One region of the Alkaliphilus crotonatoxidans genome, then DNA from elsewhere that is predicted to be linked to it. Evidence: riboswitches for the same ligand, from Rfam matches in the RefSeq annotation. Region 1 holds a riboswitch; the other holds the start of a gene.
What was found. Region 1 has a riboswitch for molybdenum cofactor ahead of moaA (GTP 3',8-cyclase MoaA). Riboswitches for the same ligand answer to the same signal wherever they lie in the genome.

Region 1 (5,538 bases):
ATCAATCTGGCGCCATTTAGGATGGGGCGGCAATATAATGGTATGCTGCAAATTTTCGTAAAAAGCAGCCATATGGGGGTCTCCCTCATAAATATTACCAATGTGCTTTTTCACCGGAAACACCCCTAATCGGTCTAATTGGCTCTGGTATTCATCCTTTACCAAAAATTGTAGAAATTCAATGCATAGCCTTAGCTTTTCAGGGTCATCCTGAAGGGTCACACCATAGGAGCCTACCATGTTCCCCATAACCACAGGCTGACCCAAGCTTCCTGTGGGGTAGGATGCAACGCTATAGTTAAAGCCCTTTCCTTCATTCTTTAGATTTTCCAATACATTAATGGACCAGGTTCCTGTAGGAATAACAGCTATGTTCTTATCCTGATAAAAGGTGGTCCAGGCTTGATTGGAATTGTTTACGCCAAAATTAGGATGGGTCACCTGGTATTTTTCCTTAAGATCAATCAATTTTTGAACTCCCGCCAGGGCCCGTTCATCATTGAATACATATTCCATTTGTTGATTAAATATTTCTGCCCCTTCACTTAATATGATTCCCCAAAGGTTATAATAATCTGCCTGAATAAAACTGTTTATTCCAAAATGATCAAGGGTACCCTTTCCCTTGGAATCATAGGTTAATTCCTTCAGCTTTTCAACAAATTCATCATAGGTCCAGCTGCCATCCTGGGGAAGTTCCACCCCCCGCTGCTGGAACAAATCAGCATTTAACACCATCCCATAGGTGGTCATCATCCAGGGCATTGCCCAAATCTTTCCGTCATAGGTGACGGCCCTGAGGGCCTTCTCATCAAAGCTCCTGATTTCCTCCACCGTTAAAAAGGGTTCAAGGGGCTGTAAAATTTCCTGATTCATCAGGCGATAATCGCTTCCCACAGGTAAAATATCCGGCATATGATTGCTTTCGAGGGCTGCCTCCAGCTTTTCCGGGCCCTTATCCCAGGTGAGTCCGTTAAAATCTATATAGACCCCTGGATGGGCCTTTTCAAAGGCCCTTATTTTTTCACTAATCCATCCATAGCTGCTGCCTGTTTTTTGATCTAATCGTGGATAATCCCAAAAACTGATAATACCTGTCCATTGCGGACCTTCCTCAGGGGAGTTTGACTGATCTATAAGATTGGGCCGATGTGCCAGAAAATAGTAAGGCCCCATTACAATAAAGACGGTAAGGATCATCGACAAAATGGGCCTTATTCTGAGTTTACGCTTTTTTTTCTTCATACTATAGCATCCCCCCTTCTCTAATGTATTCCCTTTAAAAAACCTTTATTCATTGGGATGTGGGGGAAATAAAAATAAATAGACCCCCATCTTCAGAGGGGGGTTCACACAAAATTGACCTATTCAATTATTTGAAATTTGCTTCCCAGGGCCGCCTTGCCCGACTGAACAATGACCGCAAAAAACATCTCCCGGTTTAAGCCGCAGGAATACCCATCACGAAAGGCGGGGCAATGGCTATGACATTCCTTTTCCACTTCACTAACCTCGATAATAGCGTTTCCCAGGCGGTATTGCTGCCCTATTTCAACCTGTCCTATTTCAAGGCCAAACAATACAAAATTGGGAAAAAACCTCAGGTGACAAAAGCCCTTTAGGCCGTCATCCTTCAGCCTTTTAAAGGAATCTGCTCCCATCAGACTCACTTGACGATGGGCTACCTTTCCCTGGAATAGACAAGCATTGATCTCTGTTTCTCCTTTGGCCTCCAGCCCATGGGCTCCCTTTATGAATATCTTCTCTACCCTCAAGTGCATCAGCCCCCTATTTCAAACATATTACGAAGGCTGATTTCCTGCTCCTGGGTGTACAGATGATGTCTTTCAGGCTTCGCTAAAATGGCGCTCTCTATCACTTCTTCAAGGGAATGATGGGTATTTTTTAGGGCTTCCCTAATGTCTATCTCACGATTGCTATGGAGACAGGGCTTCAGCTTTCCGTCGCTGGTTAATCGAATACGATTGCAGCTGCCGCAAAAGTGAGCACTAATGGGGTTTATGAAGCCAATTCTTCCCTTTCCTTCGGGAAGCTGATAATAGATGGCAGGTCCTGAACTGTCTTTTTCTAAGGGGATTAAACCATGAATTCTACTTTTAATTTCTTCATTGGATAAAAAACGTTCCTGGGCCCATTGACTGGCTTCCCCCATGGGCATCAGCTCAATAAACCTGACGTCAATGGGGTCTTGAAGGGTCAAGCGAGCAAAATCATCTATTTCATCCTCGTTGATACCGCCAATGGCCACAACATTAAGCTTGACAGGGGTTAGTCCCAGCCTCAGGGTCTCTTGTATCCCATCCATCACCCGGTGTAAATCTCCGCCCCTGGTAATTTCATGGTATCTTTTGGGCTTTAAGGAGTCAATACTAATATTCAAACGTTTTAATCCCGCCGCCTTCAGGTCATGGGCCATATCCTTCAAAAGTAAACCATTGGTGGTCAAAGCCACATCTTGAATTCCGTCGATACTGGCAATTTCTGAAATTAGCTTAACAATATCTCTTTTTACCAACGGCTCACCACCGGTCAGTCTGATTTTATTAATACCAAGCTTGGCCCCAGCCCTGACCACCGCAACAATTTCTTCAAAGGTCATCATTTGCCGGTGATGCTTTTTGGGAATTCCCGTCTCGGGCATACAGTATTGACAGCGCAGGTTGCACAAGTCAGTAATGGAAATTCTCATATAATTAATTTTTCGTTGATAAATATCCTGCATTACCTCACCCCATTAATAAAATGAATAAGCCTTACATTAATTGATCAAAAGCCAGTCCTTCAAGGAAGGACTGGCTCAATAAGATCATACACCAGCTTATTTCCTTTCCAAAAAGGGAGGCATAAAAATTTCTTTCTATACCCATGGGCTATTTTTCATAGTGTCTACCTTAGAAAGAATAGCTCGGAAATAATATTGTTTTTAATTTAACTATTTTTAATTATATCACGAATTTTGTCTAATTAAAACGAATTTATGAATATCAAAGGCCATGTCCCCTGGGATGCTGGTTAAAACCAAATTTATGCTAATTTTTCTATTTTAACACCGGTAACCTTTAACCCAGGTATTTTACAGTATTGATCCAGCACCTCTCCATTGGTTAAAACATTGGCACCATTGGCCCAGTGGAAGGGGATAAAGACGACTCCACGGGCCACCTTATCCGTTACCTTGGCCTTTATGGTAATGGTACCTCGTTTAGAAGATACCGCTACCCAATCTCCATCGTCAATGGCCTTCTCCTTTGCCAGGGCAGGATGAATTTCTACATAGGCCTCTGGGGCAATTTGGTGTACCCCCCTGGTTTTGTCTGACATGGTTCGGGTATGGTATTGATACAGTATTCTACCGGTGGTCAGCACGTAGGGATAAGCCTCGTCACCCAGTTCAACGGATTCTATCCATTCAACAGGTTTTAGGATAGCTGTTCCCCTGGCAGGCTTACCCACATGTAAAATGGGTGTACCGGGGTGATCCTCAGTGGGGCAGGGCCACGAAATTCCTGCCTGATCAATACGATCGTAGGTAATACCGGCATACTGAGGGGTCACTGCCCTGATCTCGTCGAAAATAGCTTCCGGATTGGGATATGTTTTACGATAGCCCAGTAAATTCATCAGCTCCATCAGGATCACCCAATCGGCCTTGGCTTCCCCCGGAGATTCAACAGCCCTACGGATTCTCTGTACCCGTCTTTCAGTGTTGGTAAAGGTTCCATCCTTTTCTGCAAAGGTTGACGCCGGTAACACGACATCGGCCAGGGCAGCCGTCTCGGTTAGGAAAATGTCTTGTACAATTAAAAATGCCTTTTCAAGCCCTTTTTGTACATGCTTTGTGTCAGGGTCTGAAACCATTGGGTTTTCCCCCATAATATAAAGCAGCTTAATGTCGCCCCTTTCAGCCGCAGGAATGGCCTCAGTCACCGTTAACCCCACCTCGTCAGACAGCTTTGTGCCCCAGGCGGCCTCAAATTTTTCTATGGTGGCCGGATTGCTTACCTGCTGATACCCGGTAAAGACATTGGGCAAGGCCCCCATATCACAGGCTCCCTGTACGTTATTCTGCCCCCTCAAGGGGTTTACCCCGCCGCCTTCCTTCCCAAGGTTCCCCGTAACTAATGCCAGGTTAGAAAGGCTCATCACATTATCGGTACCGTTAATATGCTGGGTAATTCCCATGGAGTAGATAATGCTGGCCCGCTGAGCTTCACCATAAATTTTTGCCGCCCTTAGAATATCCGTTTCACTAACCTCGCAGATCTTAGCTACTCGCTCCGGTGTATATTCCTTTACCAGTTCTCTTAAATTCTCGAAGCCTTCTGTGTGTTCTTTTATATAGTCTTGATCTGTCAGTCCCGATTCCAAAATGACATGAATCATGGCATTTGAAAGGGCTACGCTGGTACCAGGCTTTATTTTTAAGTAGACATCGGCATAATGGGCCAATTCTATTTCCCTTGGATCAGCCACAATCAGCTTTTTTCCTTCCTTAACAGCACGTTTAATAAAGGTGGCCATAACGGGATGGGCTTCGGTGGTGTTAGAGCCCGTTACAAATATGGCATCAGCCTTCATTACGTCTTGAATGGGGTTCGTCATGGCTCCGCTACCCAGGGTGGTGGCCAGGCCCGCTACGGTGGAGGCGTGGCATAGTCTGGCACAATGGTCAACATTATTACTGCCGATAACCCCTCTGATTAATTTCATCATCAGGTAGTTTTCTTCATTGGTAACCCTGGCGGAGGAGAAACCGGCAATGGCCTTGGGGCCATACTGCTCCTTAACCTCATTAATTTTTCCGACGATCACTTCATAGGCCTCTTCCCAGGTGGCCTCCACCAGCTTGCCATCCCTTCTGATCAAGGGCTTGGTTAAGCGTTCTGGATGATTGATAAAATTAAAGGCAAATTTACCCTTCACGCAAAGCAGTCCCTGGTTGGAAGGGCCCATGGCGGGCTCCACCGCCACGACACGATTTTCCTTAACAAAAAGATCCATTTGGCAGCCCACACCACAATAGGAGCAGGTGGTTCTAACGGTTTTGGTTTCCCAATATCTGAACTTCTCCTTGCTTTTAGGCATCAGGGCCCCCACAGGGCAAACTGAAACACAGTTACCGCAAGATACACAGGTGGAATGGGCCAGACCTTTATCAAAGGGTGTAGCAATATGGGTGGGAAAACCCCGCTCGGCAAAGCCGATGGCGTCGGTTCCCTGAAGCTGTGAGCAAACATAAACACATTTTCCGCAGAGAATACATTTATTTTGATCACTGATATAGAAGGGATTTGAATCATCTATTTCAAATTCCTTCACTTCTCCCCGATAGGAGCTTTCCTTAATATCATATTGATAGCAAAGATCCTGCAAAGTACATCGGCCGGCCTTTTGGCAGGTTAAACAATCCAGCGGATGATTGGCCAGCAGTAAATCTAGTATTTCTTTTCTCGCTTCAACAACACTGTCGCTTTCTGTCCAGACCGACATTCCCGCTTGAACAGGAGTGGTACAGGC
Region 2 (5,538 bases), on a different contig from region 1:
TTGGTTTCAACGGTTCCCTTTCCCCATAAATGTGAAGCGTCTTCAATGCTGACTTGATCATCCTCAATTTTGATCCATACAGGGCTGCTGGCCTTTCCCTCGACGATAATACCATCCCAGCCAGCAAATTTTAATACTGGCCCAAAGTTTCCTCCCATATGGCTATCTGATACAGCATGATAGGGATTTGACGGAAGTAAGGATGTAATATTAGTTCGGCCGCTACAGGGAGCCCCGGTACCGGTAAGGGGCCCAACGGCAAATACAATCTTATTTGCCTCATCATAGGGCTTTGTTCCCTGGGGTACCTCATCAAACATTACCTTGTACCCAATTCCTGCACCACCTATAAAATCTTTATATTTAAGGGTATCCTCCACAGTAATTGCGCTTGTTGTTAAATTAACTCTTAATAATTTTCCTGTCCAACCAGTGATTTTTGCCATCTATCTTCTCCTCCTTTTCTGGTATTAAGCAAAGCTGTATCCGTGCTTCTTCATTACACGGCTTACTTCTTCCCAGGGAATAACTCTCAATGCTCCCGTACAGCAATGCTCGGCGCAGGCACCGCATAAAATACATTTTGTAGACTTTCCTGTTTCTGAATCAACAGTGGGTAAATGCCATGGGCACGCCTCTGTACACATACCGCAGCCTACACATTTTTCAACATTGACTACCCTGGTACCAGTATTTGGGGCAGCTTCAATGGCACCAACAGGACAGGCCTCGCCACAGGCAGGCTCACTACACTGCTTGCAGGTTTCTGGTGTCATTAGGAAGTTTCCAAAGTGTCCATCCTCATAACGATAGTTGCTGCTGGGCTTTTCGGTGGTACCGAAGTAAAAGCTTCGGCTTACCTTAACCCTGGCAAGTTTGGCACTGGCCTTTCCATCATTGGCAACGGTACAGGCCATTTCACAGCGCTGACAGCCGGAACAGCGGCTTCTGTCTGCAATTAATAGTCCTGTAGCCAGGGCATAGCCCGTTACATCCTCCTCCTTGGGTGAACAGCCAAACAGGCTAAGGACAGAATAGGATACAGCAATACCCGCCATTCCCTTTCCTGTCATTTTCAAAAACTCTCTTCTTGTGCTGGTTCTCTCCAGAAAGCTCTTTTTTTCGTTTTCTAACATCATATCTCTCCCTCCTATTTATTAAATTCAACCCTGTTCCTGCTGAAGGCAATTTTGTTAATAAAGTATTAACCTTACTGCCCCCTATTTATATAATGCCTATTACGGCATACCCCCGGGGAAGCTATTTATTGTCTTTAGGCCTTTCCAAAGCCGCAGACCGGATAAGTACATGGATTACAGTGGGTACACAGTCCACCATGTCCTAGTCTTGCAATATCTGCTTTTGTAACTGTTTCACCGGCTAATAACCGGGGAAAAATCAAATCGAAAATAGTTGTTTTGTGATACATACCACAGCCAGGTATACCAACAATGGGAATTTCTCCTTGATAGGCCAGCATCAACATGGCACCAGGTAGCACCGGAGCCCCATAGCTTACCACCCTTGCACCGGTTAACCTGATTCCATCAGGTGTGACATCATCTGGGTCCACCGACATGCCTCCAGAGGTAATAACCATTTCACAGCCCGCCTCTATTAATTTATTAATGCCTTCGGCTATCAATCGGGCATCATCTGGTGCATAAATTATTTTTTCAAGGGTTGAACCGTAATGGTTCACCTTTTCCTGAAAAACCTTTGCAAACCGATCTTCGATTCTGCCATAATAGACTTCGTTGCCTGTTACCACTGCTCCCACCCTCATGGCCCTATAGGGTTTTACAGCAATTATTTCCTTCCCATAGCAAAGGTCCTCTACAGCCTCAACCTTGCTTTTATCGGTTACCAAAGGAATGATTCTGGTGCCGGCCACAATCTGATTTTTAGCTACAGGGGTATTATTGTGAAGCACAGCCATGCAAACATCCTCGATATTGTTGATTTTATCCAGCATTTCAACGTCTACCTTTAACAGGCCGTCATATTCTGCAATGAAGTTTACCTTCCCCTCACTGGGGTCCTGAAAACGTATACCTACCCCACCTGCTGACCGGGCCATTCTGACGGCGGCTTGATTTTCATGAATTTGATGATCCCCCAGCTCCAGAAGGTAAATGTACTCCTTGCCCATATCCTTGAGCCTTTCAATGTCTTCATCCTGTATAATGTGGCCCTTTTTAAAGGCAGCACCCTTAAATTCACCTGTAATTTGGGTTAAATCGTGGGCCAAAACCATTCCTACACTTTCTTCCACCTTCACCTTCTTCATTGCCTACCTCCTATTGCTATTTACTCTTTCAGGCAGTTAACCTTTTGGGGAGACTTATTTTAACAATAAAAAAGCCCCTTTATCATTGCATAAAGGAGCAAGCCTGCCTTAATGGCAAACTAACATACTGATCTGGCTCCTTTCCTCAGGGGAGGCATTATCGTTTCCAATAATACCCTATCGGCAAACCAACCATGGAGGTAACTCTACAGGCAGGAGTGCTCGGAGTAATTGATTTTTATTTCAATTGAGAAAAATACTTCTATAATACTTATGTTAATTTATTAACTTTATTTTGTCAATCTTTAATTTAGTGTGGTCTTATAATCCAAGGGGTTCAATGGCCACCTGCATCACACCACCACACACCATCCCTTCATCTTCAGCCATTTGACCTGTCATATCTACGGTTTTAAGCATATATTTTCCCTTATCAATAGCCCCATAGGCTGTTGTAATCACCTCTGCCTCGCTGCAGCCTCCACCAATACTACCCAGTGTTCTGCCATCGGGCCATACAATCATTTTTGCCCCTGCCTTTCTGGGTACCGAGCCCTTGGCAGACAAAATGGTGATCAATGCCCTGGGCTGATCCTTTTTTTCTATTAATTCCCATAGCACCTCTCGGTCATATTCGGGCCAGTTAATTTTTTCTGCCCTTAGGTCCTCTGGCTTTCCACCCCTTCTTCGGTAGCTTATAACCTCTGCAATAATGGCAATGGCAATTTCATCAGGGGTTACGGCACCAATGTCCAACCCAATGGGGGCATTCACCCTACTCACCTGTTCTTTGTCATACCCCTCCTCCAGAAGCAGTTCCTTAACACTCTTTACCCTTTTCTTGGAGCCAATCATCCCCGTATAGGCTGTTTGGTACTTCATTACCTCTTTTAGGCAAACAAGGTCGTGCCGATGGCCTCTGGTAACGATTACAACATAGGTCGACCTATTTAATTGCAATTGTTGGAAGCAGCTTTGAAAGTCCTGGCAAATTACCTGGTCAGCTAAGGGGAATCTTCCCCTGTTGGCAAAGGAAGGACGGTCGTCTACCACTGTTACCACAAAGCCTGCACGATTTCCCAGTTCAGCCAGGGGCTTTGCAATATGTCCCCCACCCAATATAATGAGCCGTGGCTCCGGGTAATAGGGTTCCGCCAGTATGGCCAATTTCTCATCATATTGCAGTTTTCCTGTGGTTAAGGCGGCCTTAGCCATCGCCAAGGGCTCCCCTTCGGCTATTGCCCCTGGATTCAGTATGAAATCCTCCTCAAAAATTACCTTTTGAATGGAATCCCGCTCATTTTTTTCACCTTTTTTTATCTGGGTGACAACGACCGCCTTGCTGCCGTTGTTCAAGGAATCCATCAGAGTTTCATAGATATTTGATGTCATTTCTTTTTCTCCTCCTTCTCTTGATCCTGATTAAAAAAAGAAAGCTGTTCAGGTACAATTTCATCGGTTAAATTTGATACAGCCAATCCAATCAGCCTTATGCCCATTTCAAGGCTGATTCCAGCCAGCAGGGCCAGGGCCACTTGATAAATCTCATTTTTCTGATCGGTATAGGTCATCAATGTTTTACGCTTTGTATGATTCTCAAAGGCGGCAGTTTTGATCTTTAGTGTTATGGTTTTAGCAGAAAGGCAATGATTTTTCAAATAAGTGGAAATTTCCTCAGAAAAGGCCAATAGATGACTTTTAAGCAGTTCCCTGTCCTGGGTATCTTGATCAAGGGTAGTTTCCCGACCAATTGATTTTCTTTCACGGCTGGGCTCTACGGGTCGATGATCAATACCCCTGATTCGATCATATACCTCCTGTCCACTTTTTCCGAGGTAATGAATCAGATAATCCTGTGGCAGCTGCATTAAATCCTCTATTGTAAATATTCCTATTTGATTTAGCTTATTGGCTGTTTTTACTCCAATTCCATGGACCTTCTGAATGGGCAAAGGCAACAGCAATCCTGGAATCATATCCCTTGTAATAACAGTAAAGCCATTGGGCTTGTTCCAGTCGGAGGCCAGCTTAGCTAAAAATTTGTTATAGGATACCCCAACGGAAATCGTTAATCCGGTTCGCCTTAAAACCTCTTTTTTGATCCTTTGACCCAGGGTCTCTGGCTCTAATGACAACCCTGACACGTCTAAATAGGCTTCATCCAACGACAAGGGCTCTACTTGATCGGTTATTTCATAAAATACAGCAAAAACCTTCCGGGAAGCCTCTTTATACCGCCTGTGCCGTGGAGGAATAAAAATGGCATGGGGACACCTTTGCCTGGCTAAATAGGTTGGCATGGCAGAATGTATCCCAAATTTCCTGGCTTCGTAGGAACAGGTGGCCACAACCCCTCTTCCACCAGTTCCCCCCACCACCACGGGCTTACCCAAAAGGGCCGGATTATCCACCTGTTCCACAGAGGCAAAAAAGGCATCTAAATCCACATGTATAATTGATCTCAAGGGGTACTCACCTCTTTAATTTTGATTTGAAAAATTTAAGAAAACCCCCTCTATCCTTCGACTTTGATTCTACTTCTTTTTTCAGTGGCTGTCAAACCTAACCGATTGAAAAGGTACAGCAACTTTATGATCAAATAGTCTCATTTTTTCTTGAAATTTTCTGTAATGTATTGTCGATATTTTTTTATTAGGTCTTTTGTAATATAATAGTATAAAAGGCTTAGCTATCAAGGTGGTGACAAAGGTGAACGAGAAGCTTTACAAGCTAAAAAGCATGGTTTACGGCTTAGAAAGAAACCCCGATGCCGACTCACGAATTAAGCTGCTTCAAGATATTATTAGCTGTGCGGAGGCCTTTCGAGAGGATTTGGTTAAAAAGACCCATCAGAAGGCCACTTCACCAGAACAGCAGCTTAAACTAGAAAAGATTTCTGAGGAAGTTTTTTTATATCGGCCTGTATTAGTAAAAAATTATTATGAGGGAGATTATTTAGAGCGATTTTCCGCCATTAGAACCTCTGATTTGAAAAGCAGCGGTACACTTGATACCCATAATAGGTTTTGGGAGGCCCATGAGGTAATCAACGGTAATATATTTGCTTCGGTTCCTCTAGCCCTCTTAAGTCATGCCCAAGCCCCCAGGCTAATGGGCTTTCATTGGGAAAAGGTCCACGTAGATGTTTATGAGATTGGAAAAGCCGGGCAGTTAAGCATGTCAAAGACTGATATTATTAACTCAGTCAGCAAAATGTTTGAGCATTATTTACTGGTCAGGGAAAAATA

Region 2: it holds a riboswitch for molybdenum cofactor, as region 1 does, so the genes downstream of both, ACYQ1I_RS12170 (molybdopterin-binding protein) here and moaA (GTP 3',8-cyclase MoaA) in region 1, are expected to answer to the same signal.

Annotation. Positions count from the first base shown of each region.
Region 1 covers NZ_BAAHXS010000003.1:17,160-22,697, reverse strand. Annotated here, with positions in the region: gene ACYQ1I_RS01150 (ABC transporter substrate-binding protein) at 1-1,245, opposite strand, end outside; gene ACYQ1I_RS01145 (hypothetical protein) at 1,365-1,775, opposite strand; gene moaA (GTP 3',8-cyclase MoaA) at 1,781-2,743, opposite strand; molybdenum cofactor riboswitch at 2,828-2,944, opposite strand; gene fdhF (formate dehydrogenase subunit alpha) at 3,046-5,538, opposite strand, start outside.
Region 2 covers NZ_BAAHXS010000006.1:14,559-20,096, reverse strand. Annotated here, with positions in the region: gene ACYQ1I_RS12180 (aldehyde ferredoxin oxidoreductase) at 1-446, opposite strand, end outside; gene ACYQ1I_RS12175 (ferredoxin-like protein) at 471-1,139, opposite strand; gene ACYQ1I_RS12170 (molybdopterin-binding protein) at 1,274-2,290, opposite strand; molybdenum cofactor riboswitch at 2,411-2,530, opposite strand; gene ACYQ1I_RS12165 (XdhC family protein) at 2,612-3,682, opposite strand; gene ACYQ1I_RS12160 (DNA polymerase IV) at 3,679-4,755, opposite strand; gene ACYQ1I_RS12155 (hypothetical protein) at 5,000-5,538, shown strand, end outside.